DNA from 2 places in the Prevotella sp. HUN102 genome. Region 1 is predicted to be linked to the other one. Evidence: riboswitches for the same ligand, from Rfam matches in the RefSeq annotation. Region 1 holds a riboswitch; the other holds the start of a gene.
The links. Region 1 has a riboswitch for thiamine pyrophosphate ahead of thiD (bifunctional hydroxymethylpyrimidine kinase/phosphomethylpyrimidine kinase). Riboswitches for the same ligand answer to the same signal wherever they lie in the genome.

Region 1 (11,219 bases):
AAGGATTTTCAGCCATTAATTGCAAGATGGTTATACGATTTGATGTTAATTTATTACCATTTTCTAATGCTTTGGCTACAACTTTCTCCACTATTACCTTTCGGTTATCAGTCCCTCTATCAGATACCTTTGGCTGTTCATCAGTAACCTTCTCAGATACCTTTAGGTGTTTATCAGTCACCTTATCCGTATTTTCTTTCACAGACTTCTCTTGCTCCACCACAACCTTCGGCACTGTAATTTTCAAAATAAAATCATCTAGATGGAAAGATAGATGCGGTGTACCATTAGCTTCCAACTCTCCGCACACACGATCTACACCTTCTCCAAATTCTTTTACAAAATCGTATGCCTTAAGAAATTGAGCAATTTTGGGATTACGAGAGAAGTGGGTATATCGGATATTTTCAGGCTTAACAGTACCAGGTAATCTTCCAGGCGACTCAAAAACAATGCGATTGTCAAGCATCTTAATTTGTATTTCCGTACCCTTGATATTGTAGGCACGATGGCAACAAGCATTGACAACCATCTCTTGAATTACAAACTTTGGGTAATCCCTATTGGTTACAAACTGCCCATGCTATCCAAGAAATGTATGCTCCTTTACTTGAGTTTCAAGATAAGCAATCGTGGCTTTCACTTGGTCAAGTATCGTTCCCTCAAAGGTTACATCCTTGATGACATTCATCTCTGTACCCACTCGTTCCTCTGTTCCTTTATAGTGGATGAAGCGAGTGCGCCCACGAGGAAAGAACTTTTGAGGATATTTACCAAACAACAGAATACAAGCCACACTAACTTGCTCCTCTCCCTTTGCATTGGTAGTTATGAAACTATTATTCTCATGTAGATATTGCTTTGCCGATTTAGTATAGCCAATCAATTCTGTATATCTTTCAACAGCAGCCATATCAATGTCATCAGCCGTAGCACCATACACAGCCGTATCTTCATAGTAGCGTTCTCCCTTATCGTACATCAACTGTATGCGTTCTTCAAAAGACAACTTCCTACTTTTGTCGCCAACACGCATAAAAGCTTCATCGGCTTGATTGACATATAATTCAAAACTTGCAGGAATGTGCATCAATAAAATATGATTTTCGTTTCCATCTTTATCCGTGTATGGCAACAATTCGCTAGTAATAGTCACGGAAGTATTACAGAAGTCCAAAAGCACACGAAGCAACTCATTAAGTTTCTCTGTATATTGATCCACACCTCCTACCTTTCTCGTCTTATCAGACGCACCTATGGCAATTACACCACTATCAGCATTGGCAAATGCGACGACTGGAATAGCCAACGCCTTGAGGTTAATCAGAAGCTTTTGCAGTCAAACTTCTGATTTTCTTTACGAGTCTGTTTTTCTACTATTGCCATATCTGTTTTACTTTAAAGACCATCTATAAGATCTGAAACCTTATCTTTATTTTTAATTATATCCTTTATCTTTTTTATTTCGTCAAGGCATCTGTTGTAATCTAAATAAGCATTACCTTCATTATGCCCAGCTCCTAAATAATAATTATAGCATTTAAAGCAATCAAGACTAGAGTCTCCTGTGTTCATATCTATCTCAATAACAATATTCATTTCTAAATCAAGACTTTGAGGATTATTTACATCTTTATAGTCATTAAACAAATATGGCAATCGTTTATTTAATAACAATAATATTTTCTTTTTTGGATTAAAATATTGAGCGATGCAGATATCATCTGAAGTAAAATGAGTCATGGTATTCATTCTACCATGTAAAATTTCCTCAGTCCTATCCTTTGTATATTTAAAAGGATCTTTTCTTTCCTCGTTCCCAATCCGCAAAATACAGACATCTCTCATATATAAATGTCCAATTCTTTCTTGAATAGATTTTTCTCTAATAACTGAAGATGAATAGAATGTTCTTTGGTAAAAAGAAACAAAGTCTTCACATAAAGGATAGAGAATATTCTTTTGAAATCCCCAGTTGTCAACATCATAATATAAGTCCAACAAATTCAAATACCTGTCAATATTATCACTATTGTACAATGTCTTTAAAATTGTATCTTGGCTTGATTTAGAATCCTTAAATATAAACTGGGCAGCAAAATATTCTTGCAAAGATTTATGAACCCATTTGAGATACTGACCGTCCTTACAGAATAGAGGAACAGAGGTCAATATATCCTGCAGATAGTCGGAAGATGTAAAATTCAAGTCAGGACAAGCTTGCTTGGCTTCATCAATTATATGAAGTAAAGCATCTTTTTCAAATTCAATTTTTTGGAACTTTAGGCATTTAAAGCCAACATAACGTAAAATACGTTCAAAATCATCAATGTCTAATTTGGAAGCTTTATCATGGACATAGTGGTCTCCTTTAGATAAATCATGAGAATCAAAATAAGCATCATAAACTTGGCGATAAAATATGTGTTTTTTTAGTGGGATAGTTTGTTTATAGTCAAATGCAGCAAAAAGTAATGATACTAATAATGGATTTCTTAGAAATTCATTTATCATTTCATATTTCCCAGATTTAAGTTCATCTATTAATAATTTAGAAGTGTCTCCTTGTTTGTCATATTTGCGAAGTAGTTCATAAGCTTCCTTTTTATTTAATGGACTAATAAAAAATCTTTGAAAATCACCAAAACTAGTTAGAGCTTGTTCTGGTCTAGATGAAGATTCCAAATCGAAGTGCAAAAAAGAGTAGCCCTCGCCGAGAGATGCAGACGTTCTCGAAGCGTAGCGAGAGGTTGTCTGCATCTCTCGGCGAGGAAAAAGCAACAACCGGCAATACAAATTAAAAAAGGGAGACCGAAGTCTCCCCAGGATTAACTAACTTTGTATTGTTCATGTACCATCAATTAATCTCGGAGCAAAGGTCGCAAATTTTCGCCTTACTTCAAAAGAAAACCGCAAGAAAAGATATTGCCGCCATCGTCGGCATCAGTCAGGCAACACTCTCACGTGAACTCAAACGCAACAGCACGCCCTCGGGAAAGTATATCTGGACGAAGGCGCACGACATGGCCATGCAGCGCAGAGAGAGAACGGGGACGAACTCCAAGCTCTCCGACGAATTGGTCTGGAGAATCAAGGAACATATCGTTAATGACCAATGGTCTCCAAGACAAATATCGGGGTATCTGCGTGTGACTGATGGGATAAGGGTGTCCCATCAGTCCATCTACAACATCATCCACAATGACCCTACAGGGAAACTTGCCGGGCACACAAGACATCAGATGAAATACAGGCATCACCCCAAGGGTGGGCATCTTCCTGTCAAGGACAGGGTGCGCATCCATGAGAGAAGCAAGGAAGTGGACGGGAAGAGATTTTGAGACTTTGAGATGGACCTGATTGTCGACCCTGCCCAAAGGGCCATACTCACACTGGTGGAGAAATCCACCAATATGTTGCTTATGCAGAAACTGCCATTTGGGAACCAGTCGAAGCCTCTGGCAAAAGCAGTCAGGAGACTGCTGCTGCCATACAAGGACAGACTGAAGACCATTACCACTGACAACGGACCTGAGTTTGCCACACATAAGGATATCACGAAATGGTTGGGCGTGCCTGTGTACTTTGCAGATCCATATTGTTCATGGCAAAAGGGAGCCATTGAGAATACAAACAAGTTAATCAGGCAATATATCCCTAAAAAGGATTCCTTTGAGAACTATACGGACAAGAGGATTATGGCCATACAGAAGAAATTGAATGAAAGACCAAGGGAAAAATTAAACTTTTCCACACCAAAGTGCGAGTTCTTCAAACATGTGTTGTAATTTTGCACTTGCTGGTTGACTCTACATAGAGGTCATAATAAAAACATTATTCCCAGCTTTAGATATAAAATCTTGTATATCAGATGTTACGGCAGTTCTATTATCTAATGATATTTCATCGTATCCATCAAAAAAGAATATAAAGCCACCGCTCTCTATAAATTCTAGTAATAGTTGGGGACTAAATTCTTTAGCTAAAGAATTTACTTGTTCCTGTATTTCTATTAGGATCGTCTTATCTTTAGACAACCTTCTCATTTCGATATAAATTGGTATACCATATCCACTTTCAATTACGTCCCAAAAAAGCCGTTTCGTTAAAGTAGATTTCCCCATTCCTGCCGTATCTGTTATTAATATACGGCTATATACAGTCATCATATCTTGTGGATAACTCTCAACCCTGTATGAATTTATTCTTTTGGGCTGGTTATCTTCGACAATTGTTAATGGTTGATATAAATCTTTTAACAACCTTTGTTCATTTCTAAAAACAAGTGTATTTAGAATGCTATACTTTTTATATGTTCTGTATAGATATTCTTCGAAGTGTTCACCTCTAGGAATTAGTAACTTATTATACTCTATCTTACATCTCTCTGCAAAATCTTTTATTTTGGGAGTAACAACATTTTTGATTAAACTATCAATCGCTGGTTTTGCGAAAGTCATTAAAGTTACTTCGGGTATCATACTCATTTAGTATTTAAAGATTTTAATTATATATTACAAAGGTACATATAAATCATCATATTGAAATATAGTTTCCGAATATTTTTTCACAGAAGCATACTTTCTGTTTAATCACTATCTTACCTGTTTTGAGCAAACTGAATGTTTCTTTTCTACTGAGATAATACTCCAAATATAGACTCATCAGACCATCATACAGCATATTTTGCTATATTTTTGGGGAGGCTCTTTGCATTGTTTTTTTATTTTGCCATAATTGATAACTATATACCTAAATATATATCAAATCGAGTAAAATTATTTGAGCTTGTTTTTTAGAAAAGAGAATACTGAGCATTCCGAGAAATCGGGAGTTTACTTGGTAGAAATCCTATTGTTTCAGCATTGTATTTTCAGTAGATAAAAAGAAGATTTGCAAGTAACCGAAGAATACAAAACATTCTTCGCAAAAACGGAGGGCATTCTTGCGAAGAATGGAATGCAATCTTCGCACGTTTGGAAATGTATAAATAGATAACTGATTTTCAAACGTTTACAAGAGAAAGAAGAAGCAAAGGGATTTGCAGAACAGGCTAATGGAAAATGGATAAGGAAAGAATGGATGGATTAACGCCTTTTAACGCATCCGAGCATATAAAATATGATTTTAATCGTATCTTTGTACGCAGATAGACTTTCGGATTGACCGAAAAAGGGGTGCCGCCTTATTGGGTGAGCTGAGATTATACCCGTATAACCTGACGCAGGTAATGCTGCCGTAGGGAGTGCGAAGAGAGAATTTGCGTTTATCTGTCCGTTTATTGGTGTGTTTCCCCTATGGTTTGGCTATTCTGAAAGTGGCGTTTGTTACTTTGAGGATTTATGAAACACTATGTAAAGACTTTGACGATAGCCGGTTCCGACAGCGGAGGAGGCGCGGGAATACAAGCCGATATAAAAACAATGTCGGCTTTGGGCTGCTATGCCTCATCGGTTGTTACGGCTGTTACGGCGCAAAACACGCAACAGGTGTACTGCATTCAGAACATCGAGGCGAAGGTTGTAGAGGCGCAACTGCACGCCGTGCTTACCGATCTGCGCCCCGATGCCATTAAAATTGGTATGACGGGGAGTGCCGAAAATATGGTAAGCATCGCCAAAATCTTATCAGAAGCGAGAAAGATTCCGTTGATTATAGACCCTGTTATGGTTGCAACCTCGGGCAACCGACTGATGGACGACGGCGCAATCGACACGTTCGCAGAGCATCTTTTACCCATCGCCACATTGCTTACCCCCAACATTCCCGAGGCTGAAGCGTTGGCCGGAATGCGCATAACATCGGAAGCCGACGCCGACAAGGCTGCAAAGGCGATTCTAAATCGTGGATGCAGAGCCTTATTAATAAAAGGTGGACACGTAGAGGGAAAGACGAAAAGCGACAGACTGTACTTTGCCGACAACCGAGAGCCTATGGTTTTCAATGCCGAAACGATTGTCTCACGCAACACGCACGGCACAGGCTGCACACTTTCGTCGGCAATCTGCGCTTTCACGGCACGAGGACTGCCCACAGAAGAGGCCGTGGCAAGAGCAAAGCACTATGTGTCTGACGCCATAAGAATGGGGGCTGACGTGGAGATTGGCAGTGGACACGGAGCCGTAAACCACTTTTATAATCCTGAAAAACTCATCAAACTATGACGAACATACAGTTTATTACGCACGAAAACGAAAGGTTCGACTACGTAGAAGGAACTGAACTGGCACTCCGCAGCGGGTGCAAGTGGGTGCAGCTCCGAATGAAGAATGCTTCCGATGAGGAATTTCTGAGCATCGGACACGAAATTTCACGGCTTTGTCGCAGCCATCACGCAACGTTTCTGCTCGACGACCGTGTGCATCTCGTCAATAAACTCAATGCCGACGGCGTGCATCTCGGCAAAAACGATATGCCTCCCAATGAAGCAAGAGCGATACTCGGCAACGACAAAATCATCGGCGGGACGGCCAATACCTTTGCCGACATTCAGAAACTGGCAGCCCACGGCGTGGATTACATAGGCTGCGGCCCTTTCAGATACACCACTACGAAGCAGAATCTCGCTCCCCTGCTCGGCTTGGAGGGCTACGAGACATTGCTAAGCCAGATGAAGGAAGCCCGAATACAGCTCCCGCTCATTGCCATCGGAGGCATTCGGCACGACGACATACCCGATTTATTGAAAACAGGAATAAATGGAATTGCCATCAGCGGAGCCGTATTGAACGCCGAGAATCCCGAAGAAGAAATGAAAAAACTAATCAATATATAAAGCATTATGAAGAACGACATCAAGATTTCTTATCCCGATTCGGAGAAAATCTACCTGAAAGGCACGATATATCCGAATCTTCGTGTAGGAATGCGACGCATTAATCTGACGCCAACCGTAACCAACGAAAACGGAAAGCGCATTGAAAAGCCCAACGACCCTGTTATCGTCTACGACACAAGCGGCCCATACAGCGACCCGAACGTGGAAATAGACTTGCAGAAAGGACTGCCCAAACTGCGCCAAGCGTGGATAGAAAACCGCAAAGGCACGCAGATGTATTACGCCAAGAAGGGCATCATAACCGAAGAAATGGAGTACGTTGCCATCCGCGAGAATATGAACTGCGAGGCCTTAGGCATCAAAACGCACATCACTCCCGAGTTTGTCCGCGAGGAAGTGGCAGCCGGTCGTGCCGTAATCCCTGCCAACATCAACCACCCCGAGAGCGAGCCGATGATTATCGGAACCAATTTCTGCGTGAAGATAAACACCAATATCGGCAACTCGCACGAGAACTCAAGCATTGAGGAGGAGGTGGAAAAAGCCGTGTGGAGCTGCAAATGGGGCGGCGACACCGTGATGGACTTATCGACGGGAACCAACATTCACGAAACAAGAGAGTGGATTCTGCGCAACTGCCCCGTACCCGTCGGCACCGTTCCGATGTATCAGGCCTTCGAGAAGGTAAACGGAAAGGCCGAAGACCTCACTTGGGAAATCTTTCGCGATACGCTTATCGAGCAATGCGAGCAGGGTGTTGATTACTTCACGATACATTGTGGCATACGCCTGAAGAACGTTCCTCTTGCCAACGGACGCCTTACGGGAATGGTCAGCCGTGGCGGCAGCATCATCTCAAAGTGGTGTCAGGTACACAATGAGGAGAGCTTCCTTTACAGCCACTTCGACGACATCTGCGACATCTGCGCCAAATACGACGTGGCTATATCGTTGGGCGACGGCCTCCGTCCCGGTTCCACCTACGATGCCAACGATGCCGCACAGTTTGCAGAGCTTGACACAATGGGCGAGCTCGTGGAACGTGCTTGGGAAAAGAACGTACAGGCATTCATAGAAGGCCCCGGACACGTGCCGATGCACAAGATTCGTGAGAATATGGACCGGCAGATTGAGAAGTGCCACGGCGCACCTTTCTACACCTTAGGCCCTCTCGTAACCGACATTGCACCTGCCTACGACCACATCACGAGTGCCATCGGTGCGGCAATGATAAGCTGGTACGGCACGGCGATGATCTGCTATGTTACTCCGAAAGAGCATCTCGCCCTGCCAGACAAGGACGACGTGCGCGAAGGCGTGATTACCTACAAGATTGCCGCCCACGCCGCCGACTTGGCAAAGGGGCATCCCGGTGCCGCCGTAAGAGACAACGCACTCAGCAAGGCACGCTACGAGTTCCGGTGGAAAGACCAGTTCAACCTTGCGCTCGACCCGGAAAAGGCACTCGAATACTGGAAGACATCGAACAAGGTGGGCGGAAAATACTGCACAATGTGCGGCCCGAATTTCTGCGCAATGCGCATCAGCCAGACCTTGGACGGCTGCGGCTGTGAGGAAGAAACCAAATAGAAACAACCAAAAACAACAATATTATGATAGAAAAGAAAGTATCAAAGGGAATTATCAGTACCTATTTTGCAAAGATGGAAAAGTGCCTCGAACTCGATGTTGCCATCGTCGGAGGCGGCCCTTCGGGCATTGCCGCTGCCTACTATATGGCAAAAGCCGGGCTGAACGTGGCACTCTTCGACCGCAAGCTCTCCCCCGGCGGCGGAATGTGGGGCGGCGCGATGATGTTCAATCAACTGGTCGTACAGGAGGAAGCCGTGAGCATTCTCAAGGATTTCGACATCAACTACGAGCCATACGAAGACGGCCTGTACACTGCCGACTCGGTGGAAAGCACCTCTGCCCTGCTCTATAAGGCGACGCACGCCGGCACAACGATTTTCAATTGCTACTCGGTGGAAGACGTGGTGTTCAAGAACAACGTCGTGAGTGGTGTGGTAGTGAACTGGACGCCCGTGCTTCGCGAAGGACTGCACGTAGATCCGTTGAACATTATGGCAAAGTTTGTGATAGACGGAACGGGCCACGACAGCGAAATGTGCCGGGTGGTGGCACGCAAGAACGGTATCAAGCTCAACACGTCCACAGGCGACGTGATTGGCGAACGCTCGCTCGACGTGGCGGAGGGCGAACGCCAAGTGGTGGAAGGAACGAAGGAAATCTATCCCGGACTCTATGTCTGCGGTATGGCTTCGTCAGCCGTTGGCGGCACGCCTCGTATGGGTCCCATCTTCGGTGGTATGCTCCTTTCAGGCAAGAAGGTAGCAGAAGCCATCATCAGTCGATTGAAAGAGAAGGGTTGAGGAGGAGACGAGGAGAGAACAAGGGGACGAGGGAACGAGAGGACAAGGGAACAAGGAGATTTGCAACTTCATCATTTACCTTGAGTTCGAGATAAATCCGAATACAGCTACATAAGGTTACGATAAGTATAATTTGCCTATCCTGTGATTTTACTCTCTCACAGATATCCACGGATTCACAGATTTTCTCCCACTCTTCCGAACACAGAGAAGGCAGAGCCTTCAAGGATGACACAGATTTCCTTATTGGCAGGTGCATTGCAGAATAAATGCCCAATAAATTCTCAATCGTTTTCCGTCAGGTATCTGTGCGTTCCTTGAAGGCTCTGCCTTCTCTGTGGCGAAAATAAACATCTGTGATTCTGTGGCATCCGTGAGAGATACTTTTCACATTTCCCATCTTCCATTTCCCATCCCCCATTTCCCATCTTCCATTTCCCATCCCCCATCCCCCATTTCAAAAAAAGCGGCGCAAGTCCCGTCATCCCGACGAGGCTTGCGCCTGATATAAAAATTAGAGAGTAAAAGCGTTAATGTATATCCCCCTTACGGGTTTTCTTCTTCCCCGCTGCCGCTGCCCTGCTGCGCAGTCTTCTCCCGTATCGTCTCGTAGGCAGTCTCGCGCAGCGCGGCTTTCAGCTCCACGCCCGGCGTGAATGTCAGGCGGGGCTTGATGGTCTCGGTGTTGAAATCCTTCTCGGTTTCGGCACCCTTGCTCGACAGCGTGAGGCGCACCGTCCCGAACTCGCCCAGCTGCACGCTGAAGCCGTCGCGCAGATAGGCGGGCAGACAGTCGGTGAAATTGGCAAGCACGTTCTCGATGTCGCCGCGCGTGAGCGACGACCGTCCTGCAATGTCGCGTGCAATGTCGCGCAGCGTCTTCCGTCCCGCGTTCACAGGACTGGCATAAACCTTTTCCTCAGTCTTCTTCTGAGGATTTTTCCGTTTGATCAGTTTTACTTTCATAATCGATTTATTTTAGGTTAAAAAATAAAAGATAGTTACAAGGAAGGAAGTTTACGAGGAGACCAGTAGACGAGTTTACAAGGAGGTTTGTTCTGCAACTTGACAGGTTCAGGGGTTCGGAAGTTGAAAAGTACACGGATTCACAAGTCAGTTCCCTCATCTCCTCGTTTCCTTGTTTCCTTGTTTCCTTGTAAACTCGTAGACTTGCTTCCTCGTCCACTCGTCCACTTGTTCACTCGTAAACTTGCCCCCTTGTAAACTTACTTCCTCGTCCACTTGTAAACTTGTCTCCTCGTTCACTCAAATTTCCAACCGTATATAAATATTTTTCTATACGCTTTCCCGAAAATTTCTATACGGTTGGAAAATTACGGCTAACCGTATGCAAATTTTCCACCGTTCGTTTTCACGTTTTTGAAGGTTCAGGAAGCAGAGGAAGGCAGTGCCCCTGCAAGGAACAAATCCTTGCCGGGCACCGCCTCTCGGCCTGTCAGTCTTTCCAGAGATTCTGTCCTTCGGAAGTTCCAAAAGGTTCGTCCTCCTCATCCAAGAGGAATCCCTCCTTGGCATCGATGGGCTTATTCGGGTCGTATTCGCCTTCCACGCCGGGACTGGCAGTTATCATCACGTCTTCCAGTTTCAGGCGCGCCAGCTCTGTCCTAGGCTGCACATATATTTTCTTTTCCATTTGTTTCCTTTCTTTCTAATTCGGTTACTTACTTAATGATTACCTTCTTGCCGTTTCGGATGTAGACGCCGTGCCTTGGGTTGTCCACACGCTGACCGTTGAGGTTGTAATACACATTGTCCTCCTTCCGTGCGCCAGTTTCCACAACAGTCTCAATGCCGGTCGCAGACCCCTCCGCATCGTCAAACACCAGCATCACTTTCGCACCGGCAGGCAATGTGCCCGGCTTCATATACGCCTTGTGTACGGAGAAACTGCCGATGTCCGCCGTTGCCTTGCGGAACACGCCGCCCTGCATCACATACACGGGCTCCGTGGCAGACGCCTCCACTCTTTCATTGCGCACCGTGATTCCGTGCATAATGTTGTCCGAAATATTGTAAGTCCGATTGTC
Region 2 (11,219 bases), on a different contig from region 1:
ACGCTGAAAGACAATCTCACGGTTATGCGCAAATACGGCAACCGTCTGTTTTCCTTGGAATCACGAAACATTATGGAAGTACGTCCCCATCAGTTGGCTGTGGACTCGCTTCGGCAAGATATCAATCAGCACTATTACGAAACGGACACAAGGATTTCGGGCAGCTTTCGCCTCGGCAAGCTCATCTTGACAGGAAAGATTGGTGCAAACGCAGCACGCTATCAGTTTTCTTCCCGGCTTTCAGGCGTGTCCGACAGCATCGGAACGCTTGCAGGGAGAAGCCGTTTCTCTATGCTCCGTCTCTATGCCAGCCCGAATATGGAATACAAATGGGCAGATTTCATCTTCACGCTTTCTTCCGAGATTTCCTATAATCAATATAAATATAGCCTCGACAGGCGTAAATCCCGCACTTTGTTCTCGCCCAATCTTCACATTCGCTGGAATGCAACTCCACGTTTCACTTTCTCTTTCAATGGCAACATCGGACAATCGGAAGTAGACCCCAACCAGTTCTATCCCACCCTTGTGCTGGAAGACTATGAGTATATTCACAAGGGACTGGCAGATTACAGAATCGGAAGGGACAAGAGTGCAGACTTTATCCTGAGATACAACAATGCTCTGCAAGGCACATCGCTGCTATTGAGCCTGAACCGAACAATCAATACAACGCCCTATACCACCTCGCAGCACTATGCAGGCGACTACATCATACTCGGACTGGTGCCACAGGAGACGAAGAACAATCTGTGGAGCGTGAGATTCGTGGGAGCGCAAGGCATAGGATTTCTGAAAGGAAAACTGAATGTCAGGGCTATATACAATCGTCTGAAATCGAACCTTATACAGAATGACGAGCCAATGCCGTTCAATACCAAGACCTTGAACCTCAGTGCAGGGCTGACCATCGGCTTAATTCCACGGGTAGATTGCGGCTACAACCTTCATTACACCTTCCATCAGTCGGCGATGCCATCGCTTGCCACCACCTCCAACATCAACAACTGGAAGCACGAGGGCTATGTTCGCTTCCCCATTCTCAGGCAATTAACTGCCGAGGCAAAAGCAGAATACTATCACAATCAGATGGCAAACAATCTGTTTAAAGACATCTTCTTTGCAGATTTCTCTATAAGATACGCCTTTAATAAGTTTGACGTAACGCTGGAACTCAATAATATCCTGAACAAGAAAAACTATGGCTACGGCATCAATGGCACGCTGATTCACAGTTATAGCAATTTGGAGATACGTGGAAGGGAAATAATGCTGACCCTGTACTACAAGCCATAAGCCAATCATCACGCAACGAATTTACGTGAAAAACAGAACTGAAAACCATTCCATATTGAGGTATCAAGTGGACAGGGCAAGCGTATCAGAAGCATTTAGCTTGCTGTGTACCCACTTTTTACTCATTTATAACTCCCTATAATTCAAAACGATACGGATTATTTTTTACGCAGTGTACTAAGTGTACTCATTTTTTTGGTGCTTTTGCTTTATTTTTTTACATTTGCAAAAGACAATACCATTATTTACAACAAATAATCTAAGCGAATTATGGAAAAAATCAATACAACCATTCGTGCATTGTCTTCCTTCTCCACATCGCCTTTATACCGATGGTGGACAGAAGAGAATTCTTGCTGCACCCCGCGCTGACCTGAAAGCATAAATCCTGAAAAGCTGACTAATAAAAAAGAAATACTGATTAATAAAAAACTGATATATGGAAAACTACCTAAACAGAAAAGCAAACAATTTTCTCGCCGTTGTGCTTTGCCTTTTGCTCGCCACACTCCCTGCGAACGCCAAGGACACAGAGCACGCCATACAGGGAAGAGTGGTTGAGAACATTACCGGAGAGGCAATCCCTGCCCTCGTTACCCTGATGACGGCCGACAGCACCGTGATAGACACCGTTACGGCAACACTCGAAGAAGACCCGTATATGGGCGGATCGGTGGCTTTCTATGTCTTCAAGAAAGTGCTGCCAACGGGCAGATACATTCTGAAAGCATCGTATGCGGGCTATCACGACACGTTCGTGAACTGCGAAATCAGGAGCAGCCGCGAGGCTTTCATAAGCGTGAAACCCATCAGAATGCCCAAGATAAAGCAAAGGGAACTCGACGAGGTGGTGGTGGTAGCCACAAAAGTGAAGATGGTAATGAAAGGCGACACGATAGTCTACAATGCCGACGCCTTCAATCTTGCCGAGGGAAGTATGCTCGATGCGCTCATCAGCCGGCTTCCTAACACTACCCTGACCAAAGACGGAGAGATATACGTGAACGGAAAATACGTGCAGAGCCTGCTCGTGAACGGACAGGAGTTCTTTGCTGGAAACCCCAAGCTCGCACTCGAGAACCTTCCTTCCTACACGGTAAACAAGGTAAAGGTCTACGATCAGGAGGGAAGTGCGTCCAGAATGATGGGCAAGGATATGGGCGACAAGTCATACGTGATGGACGTAAGGCTCAAGAAGGAGTATTCCGTGGGCTATATGGGAAACATTGAGGCGGGAATCGGAACGGAGAAACGCTATCAGGCACGCGCCTTCGGTATGAAGTTCTCGGAAAAGGAACGCCTCGGCGCATTCGTGAATATGAACAACCTGAACGACAACCAGCGTGCGGCACTCTCGGGAGAATGGTCGCCACAGGACGTGGGCAACGGTCTTCTCACAACGAAAAGCGCAGGCGTGAGCTACATCCGGTTCCTGAACAATATGTTCTCTTGGTTCAGCACCGACAACACGTGGACGCATACCAATGCCAATATTCAATCCGTGTCGAACAGTCAGACTTTCCTGACCGGAGGAGATGCCTACCAATACAGCAGAAACGTGTTTATGAACAGTTCCGACAACTGGCAGACCAACAACAGTCTGCTCATAGAGGGCGACAGCTATTCTACCACCAACTTCCTCAAGGCATCCTATCTGCGCAAGAACGGACTGGGGAACATTGAGACGGAAACATCGGATGAAACATCGCCTCTCAACCGTATGCTTTCTGCCAACAGCCTGAAATCGGACAATTTCGATTTCAGCGCAGAGCATTCAAGCAGATACAAGGTTATTGCAGACCTGATAAGATGGGGTGTAAGCCTGAAGCTGAACAGGAACACACAGGAGAACTTCGCTATGGACGACCTGCAGGGACTGACAGGTTTAAAGCCGCGCGACTACCGAAACAATTATCTCGATGCGCTCAACCAGAGCCTGAGACTGTCCTCCAACATCAGCTATGACTACGGTATAGGCAATATCCATTTGCAGCCCGGCTATCAATACACTTATAACTACATCAAGACCGAGAATCTGCTCTACCGTCTCGACAAACTTTCGGGCAGAGACAGCAGCCGATACGACCTTCTTCCTTCTGCCATTGATGCACTGAAGAACGTCATCGACCACAACAACACCTATCAGTACCGTGAATACAGAAACGAGCACAGGTTCAACTTCCATTATATGAACCTGCATTCAAAGTTCCTGAACGCCGAGGTGCTCGTCAATCTGCCGCTGCGCCTTGCTCACGCACATCTCTACTACGACCGGATGGGACGGCACAACGTGGTGCGCAACAGATGGTTCTTCGAGCCTGACTTGTGGCTGAAGGGCGAAAAGGACTGGGATTTCACGGCAAAGATGTATTCCGAGCTGCCCGACCTCACTGCTATGGTGGGTTATCGCGACGACAGCAATCCCCTGAACATTATGCTCGGAAATCCCGAACTGAAAGACATTCACCACTACGAAGTGAATGCGGGCAAGACTTTCAGGGGCGCAAACCAACTGAATCTCAGCATAAGGATGGGCTATCACAGGATTGACAATGCCACAGCCTACGCACTGACCTTCGACAGACAGACCGGTATTTCCACTCTTCAGCCGATGAGCGTGGACGGAAACTGGAACTATAATTTCGGAATGGACTTCAGCCGGGCACTCGACAAGAATCGGAAATTTACGATCAGCAATCAATTCCTTGCAGACTACAATCACAATGTGGATATGGCGACCGTTGCCGGAGGAACGGAAAGTCAGCGCAGCATCGTGAACAACTGGCGAATCGGCGACAATCTCAAAGTAAACTACCGCCCGAACGACAGATACGAGTTCACGCTCCACGGAGGTGGAAACTATTACTTCATCAGCAGCAAGCGCAACGGATTCGAGAATATCCACGCAGGCGACTACAACGTGGGAATGAATGCACAGATAGAATTGCCGCTCGATTTCCAACTTACCACCGACATTACGATGTTTGCCCGACGTGGTTACCAACAGTCGGAAATGAACACAACCGACTGGGTATGGAACGCACAGCTTACCCGAGACATCATAAAAGGAAAACTGCTCGCAAAGCTGCAAGGCTTCGACCTTCTTCATCAGCTTTCCAACACGCAGTACCTGATGAATGCGCAGGGAAGAACCGAAACGTGGCGCAACAGCATTCCCCGATACGTGATGCTCACGCTCGCCTATCGCTTCAATGTCAATCCGAAAAGATGATAGTCAGGGGACAGGTTTACGAGTGAACAAGGGGACAAGGAGGTTAGTTTACAAGGAGACGAGGGGACAAATGAACAAGTAGATAAATATAAAAGCAATATTGGAAATGACAAGTTTTAAGCAAATTTACTTGTAAACTTGTCCACTCGTCCACCTGTCCCCTTATAAACTTGTTCACTTGTGAACTCGTCCATTTGTGCTCTTATCCTCTTGTTCACTTCCCAACTCATTCACAAACCTACTCGTTCACTTGTCCACTCGTCCCCTTGTAAACTTGTTCCCTTATAAACTTATTCACTCCCTCCTTTCGCCTCGTGCGTGCCATAGACGAGGTAAGGGCCGTCGCCGTCCAACGTGAACGAATCGCCGAGGGCTTCGTTTAAAGTGCCTTGCCATAATTCCTCGAACGGATACACGTTCCATTTCAGTCCTTCGCTCTCAAGTCGGGTGCAGCCGAACTGATAGACGCTTATCTGCTGGCGTGGAAAGGAAACGAAAACAGTCTTGCCCGAAGCCGGTACAAACCATCCGTAGTCGCTGACAATTATCGGACGAATCTTTAAATCCCTGTAATATCTCAGCAGTAGTGAAAGATTTCCGAGCGTATGATCCTCACGCTTTCCCGTTGCTCCGAGATAGCAGAAACGGGGATGCTCGCCAAGGCAGAAGTTGGTTATTGCAAACTTCGTGGCTTTGGTCAGGTCGTTATCGTCCTGTTCGTCAATCTGATGAAAGATGTGCCTGTATTTTTCTCTCAATGAGGGAGATATGGAATCGCCGTCACCGATAACGGCCTCGGGTTCAAATCCCAAGTCGAGCAGGTCGGCAAGTGCGCCGTCGCACGCCACGATGTGCCGGGCATTGCGCAGAATCCTGATAGGCAGAACACTATTCGGCACTTCGCCTGCGCCAAACACCACAACGTCGTATTGCTCTTCTATTCTAATCACTTCTTTCATCTGATTTTATTCTTAATTTTAAGGGAACAAGGAACGAGCTGACAAGGAAACAAGTTCTGTTGCAATCCCATCCGCCATAAACCGAAAGAGAAAAAGTTATCTTCATCGGGATATAGTTTTTATTCCAACACTCCAAAGGTAGTATATATTTATTGATTCGGGAGCCGAATATGGGGATAAAAATCCCCTTTTCCCATCTGCTTTCCATAACCTTAAAATCAAGGGTCGGGAAATATTACGTAATATTTAGAGAAATATCACGTGATATTTGAGGAAATATTACGTGATATTTGGATGAATATCACGTGATATTCTGATGAGTATAAAGTAATCTTCCTTGAAAAGACACGTGATAAACCATCTCAATTAGTCCAAGAGCGCAAAAACAAGACTGAAATCACAGGAATCAGGACTCTTTTACGTGTCCCCCTCGTAAACTTGTCTACTTGTAAACTCGTTCACTTGTCCACTCGTTCACTTGTAAACTTGTCCACTCGTTCACTCGTCTACTTCTAAACTCGTCCACTCGCAAACCTCTCCTCCCTCATCATTCTCTTCCACTTGAAGTAGCCTGCCACGGCAATGATGACGTAGAATCCGTAGAGGCCTGCCGTAAAGGGGATGCCCTTGATGGCATAGAGCACCGAGAGTTCCACGTCTACCACTATCCATATCCACCATTGTTCGAGATATTTCCTTGCCAACGCCCACAGTCCGATGAAGCTCAGCGAGTTGCCGAAACTGTCGAGAACGGGAACCGTGGAGTTCGTGAAGTTCACAAGCACGAGATATACTGCCAGCCACAGCACCAGAAAAACGATGACGGACGGAAGAATCAGCCGTAAGGGAAAACGGGTAATGGGGATTTCCACGCTGCCGGACTTCTTTCTGCCGAACTTCCAATACAGAAATCCGTAGACGGCGGCGAGCGTATAATAAATCTGCATACCGAAATCGGCGTACAGCCCTGCCTTGAAATACACGTAGGTGTAGACCATCGGCATAATGATACCCGTGAGCCAGAGCCATATACTGGCCTTGTATTCCTGATAGATATATATCAGTCCGATGACGGTACCCACTATCTCAAGTTTCTGATAGGTGTCCATATCGGCAAAATAAGATTGAATCTGCTCGAGCATACTTGTTCCAACTATTTTTACTGCGTGCTGCATTGCTTGGCACGCAGCGTGATAAAACACATATCCCTTCCCCACTCCCGGGGAAGGGATGTTTTTTTAGAATCTCAGCGTAACATTGCCCATCATTGTGAATCCGGCCATCGGGATAAATCCGATCTGATAGTAACGGTTGTCGTTCGTGTAGCCGCTCTTCTGGCTCACTGCGCTATACACCCATCCGCTCGCCGCATAGTGGCGATTGAAGATGTTGTTGAGGTTCAGACCGAACACTACTTCCTTCACCCCTGCAAACTTCCTGTTCAGACCCAGCGTATAGTTCAGATTGATATTCGTCTGACTGAACGACGGCAGCGAACGGTCCTTGTTCTCAGAGTTGTCAAGATACTGACGGCTCACGAAGTTCGTGTGCCATACGGCTTGAAATCCCTTGTAGTGCGCATTCACGAATCCGTTGAGGATGGTAGAGGGCGAGAAAGCAAGCGTTGAATTGTCGTAGTGAATCTTCAGGCTCTCGCCGTCCCAATTATCCACAAACTCGTCAAAATCCTTGATTTTGTTGACGCTCAATGCCGCATTTCCTTCCAGCGAGAACCAAGAAGCAACGTTCCAACCTGCCGAAAGCTCAGCACCCATACGGTAGGACTCGGCAATGTTCGTTGTGAGGTTCTCGCCGATGTCGCTCTTTGCTCCCGTCTGCACGAACTGATTGCTGTAATTCATAAAATACAGGTCCACGCCTGCGTGCCACTTGTGGTTCGCAAACTGATAGCCCAGCTCAATATCCATCAGTCTTTCCGGCGTCGGAGCAGGATAGTTGCCGTTGTCGGTGAAGTTGTTGCGCTCCGGCTCACGGCTTGCGTAGGCTATTGACGCATACGCCTTATGGCCATCTTTGAGGAAGCTCACGCCGGCCTTCGGATTCACGAAGTCGTAGTGCTCCGAAATGTTGAGCATCTGATTGGCATAGCCCGATGCCGTCTCGTAGAACTTGTCGTTCTTTCCGTCCGTCTTGTAGTCGAGGAATCGGTATTGCAGGTCGGCAAACACGTTCCAGTAGTCGGCAAAATGATAGTTGGCCTTGAAATATCCGCTGTAATCGTATTTCCTTGCATCCGAATCGTAATACTTGTAGTCCGTTCCGTTGGGTCGGAATTTCGCATCGGCCTCGCTGTTCTCTATGTAGGTAAGATAGCCGAAGTGGCCGCCGCGGAACTGCTGCAGGTTGAGTCCTGCCACCACGTCCCACTTTTCGTCCTTATAGTTCACGTTGTAGACTGCGCCGTAGGTATGCTGCGTGAGTCCCTTCATACGCACGAAATCGGAACGCTTCACGAAATTGCCGTCCTTGTCATAGAACGACAGACCGAACTTCGAGAATTTGTTGTTCGGACGGAACTCGCTGTAATAGCCGAAACCATAGGTGTAGTGCAGCGCAACGTTGTGCGACCAATGCTCGCCCCTCGCCCAGCTTGCCGAGAGGATGTTGTGGTTCTGATAGAAGTTGTCCGTCGTCTTGTCCCACAGCGAACCGTCCTTCAGCTTGTACCTGTAAGTCTGGTAGTTTCCGTTCGCATCCTGTGGGAACTTCCAGTTGTCGCTGTCGAACACGATGCCTTCGTAAAGTGGATTGAAACGTCCGAGGCCGTGGCTGTACATATCCTTGTAAGTCTTTATACCTGCATCCATCAGCGATGCGTCGTCGTTGCCTGCCACCACTCCGTTCCACGCCTGACCGGTCTTCTCGAAGTTTCCTATGTTCTTGTACCTTATCTGAAAACCGTCTCCAAAGTAGGTAAGTCCGCCGTAGTAAGAGCCCGAGCGTCCCTGTGTGCCGTGAACATAACCGTCTGTCGATGTTTCGTTGTATGCCCCGTCAAGAACCAGACGGTTCCACAGTAGCCCGGTAGAGAATTTCACACCTGCATTATACGTATTGTACGAACCATAAGAGCCGCTTACCTCGAAAGCAGGCTTACGGCTCGGAGCAGCCGTGGCAAGGGAAATCGAACCTCCGAAAGCTCCGTCGCCATTCGTCGATGTACCGATACCGCGCTGTATCTGAACGCTCCCGAGCAGCGATGCGTAGGAGTTCATATTTGCCCAGAACACCGTCTGGTCTTCGGGCGAGTTGAGCGCAACACCGTCCAGCGTTACGTTGATACGGCTGCCCGCCGCACCGCGGATGCGCATTGCCGCCGTACCCGTTCCCAGTCCGTTCTCGCCCCACGCAAGCACGCCCGGCGTCTGCGAGAAGAGGAACGGCAGTTCACGTCCACTTTTGGAGAATGCCTCCAATTCTGCTTTCTTGATGTTTGCAACGGCGTATGGTGCATTCTTCTGCACACGCACGCCCGACACCACCACCTCGTCGAGTTTCTGATTGGCGAGCGTGTCAGTTGTCTGTGCCTTCAGCCCACTTGCGCAAGTAATCGCGGCAGCGAGCAAAACTACTTTCTTCATATTCTTGAAGTTAATAAAATAAAGTACAAGGGGATTTTCCTACGACGGCATTACCCGTATCAGGTTCTTGGGTATAATCTCAGCCACGCCCAAAAAGGCGAGCACCCCTTAGCTTCCACTTTGAAAGCCACTGCAAAATTACTACTTTTTGTTGGAAAAATCAAACGAAAATGAATCATCATTATTCTTAACTTTATAAACATCTGAAAATCAGGATATTGAAATCCCAATCCATTCTTGCGAAGAATGCGTTTCGTTTGTGCGAAGAATGGAATGCAATCTTCGCAGAAATGCAATGCAAACGTGCGAAGAATGAAATCCCTTCTAAAGTCCGGAATAAGAGAACAAAGAAAACTCTCGCAGATTGCACAGAATCACAGTTTCCCCCTTCCCTGACAAACACAGAGAAGGCAAAGCCTTCAAGGATAACACAGATGCTTGATAAACAAGAAGTTGGCATTTACCTTGCAACACAGGTTCTGCTAAGGAAATCTGTGTCATCCTTGAATGCCTGCATTCTCTGTGCGAAAAAGAAAATCTGTGCCTCTGTGCAATCTGTGAGAAGAAATATATAACCTCGTGCGGGGAAAATAAAAACAACATCTGTGTGTGCGTGAAATCTGTGAGAAAAAGGACTGTTTCAGAATCAGTTTGGCAGATTACAGTGCCGAAAGCGTAGATTTTAGATATTTTTCATATCCATATCTTGCATTTTTTTAATATAAATAGGAGGAGTTCAAAAACTTAAATAATTAATAAATAATTATGCAATTATTTTCATTTTCGGTGCAAACTGAAATATGTTTAACGTTTTTTCACACTAATAATTTTGCATCATTTGTTTTTTAGTTTACTTTTGCTACCGAAAAAATTAAAACAGAACTTTTCCCGTTTTAATATTTATAATTCCTAACCATAGGATTATTTGTATTAAAATTTGAATAAATCGAGAATCTAAATACTGTCGAACACAAAACAAATTCGCTGACTGAACATCGGTGATGCGTTCCAAAGAAGACAAACATAAAATTAATAAATTTACTTACTTAAACAATAAAAAAATGAAAAAACATTACATCTTAAAGGTTTTTGTGGCAATTTTCTTTGCTGCTTTCGGAGTGTCTAACGGCTTTGCACAGAGCTTGGAAGAGTTGGTTTTCCTCGGAACCAAAATGACCAAAGAAAACGGAAACAACCTCGACCCTAACCGTACTTGGGTACAGTCTGGTTCTGTAAAGTATGATGCAGAAAACCGTGTTATCACATTAGACAACGCTCAAATCGTTGTAACAGCAGAAAACTGCCCTACTTATTATGAAACTGACGGAATAACAAAGCATCCTATCGTTGGTACATTTCGTTTCTACTGTCCAGATGATGATATTACCATCAACTTGGTTGGTAAAAACTCTATCACTACAACTCAGACTGGCTTTGTGATGATTGGCTATCAGGGCATCCCTGCAGTAAAAGTAACTTTCACAGGTTCAGGCAACCTTACTATTGATGCAGGTCGCAGTGGCATTGATATGCGTACATCCGGTACTCTCGAATTTAAAGATGTAGATTACATCAATGTTAAGGCTGCAAATATGTGTGGCATCAACGGCGATGGTCTTTCAAATCGCTTCTATGTAATCAACACAAACGTTGATTCATACGGTAGAACCGGTGCTATATGCCAATTCAACAGATTCGTATTGAAGGGTGTGGAATGCACAAGTCCTGTACAGGACCCTAACGCAACTCCAATTGAGAATCCAGAAGAAGACAATGTTTCTGTTTCACTCGAAAAGGGTGGCGTAACCAACAAGGGGGGCTATGCTTACGACAGAGCTATTCTCGAGCGCATTAAGACAAATGGTATCGAAAAATCAACTGCCAACAAGTCTGATGCAAAGGTTGTAGCTATCTACGATGCTTCAGGCCGCGTGCTCAAGGAAATGCAGAAGGGTATCAACATCGTTCGTTACAGCGACAACAGCGTAAAGAAAGTTATCAAGTAAAACACATATTTGCATTGCGAAATCATTAATGTTTCGGAGCAAGTAAGGTTTTATCGAACCTCGAATAAAGAGAAAGCTTATCCCCCTCACAGGGAAATGAGCTTTCTCTTATCAAGAAAGCCCG

Region 2: it holds a riboswitch for thiamine pyrophosphate, as region 1 does, so the genes downstream of both, P150_RS0104480 (TonB-dependent receptor) here and thiD (bifunctional hydroxymethylpyrimidine kinase/phosphomethylpyrimidine kinase) in region 1, are expected to answer to the same signal.

Annotation. Positions count from the first base shown of each region.
Region 1 covers NZ_JIAF01000004.1:351,799-363,017, forward strand. The annotation lists partial or broken gene P150_RS16110 (ATP-binding protein) at 1-1,386, opposite strand, end outside; gene P150_RS16115 (NACHT domain-containing NTPase) at 1,399-2,685, opposite strand; partial or broken gene P150_RS16120 (IS30 family transposase) at 2,850-3,788, shown strand; gene P150_RS0106335 (NACHT domain-containing NTPase) at 3,810-4,481, opposite strand; TPP riboswitch at 5,163-5,262, shown strand; gene thiD (bifunctional hydroxymethylpyrimidine kinase/phosphomethylpyrimidine kinase) at 5,343-6,164, shown strand; gene P150_RS0106345 (thiamine phosphate synthase) at 6,161-6,775, shown strand; gene thiC (phosphomethylpyrimidine synthase ThiC) at 6,782-8,368, shown strand; gene P150_RS0106355 (sulfide-dependent adenosine diphosphate thiazole synthase) at 8,392-9,171, shown strand; gene P150_RS0106365 (HU family DNA-binding protein) at 9,718-10,137, opposite strand; gene P150_RS0106375 (hypothetical protein) at 10,628-10,825, opposite strand; gene P150_RS18180 (leucine-rich repeat domain-containing protein) at 10,854-11,219, opposite strand, start outside.
Region 2 covers NZ_JIAF01000003.1:310,804-322,022, reverse strand. The annotation lists gene P150_RS0104500 (carboxypeptidase-like regulatory domain-containing protein) at 1-1,296, shown strand, start outside; gene P150_RS0104495 (outer membrane beta-barrel protein) at 1,736-4,528, shown strand; gene P150_RS0104490 (thiamine diphosphokinase) at 4,819-5,487, opposite strand; gene pnuC (nicotinamide riboside transporter PnuC) at 6,000-6,596, opposite strand; gene P150_RS0104480 (TonB-dependent receptor) at 6,726-9,089, opposite strand; TPP riboswitch at 9,109-9,208, opposite strand; gene P150_RS0104465 (hypothetical protein) at 10,151-11,095, shown strand.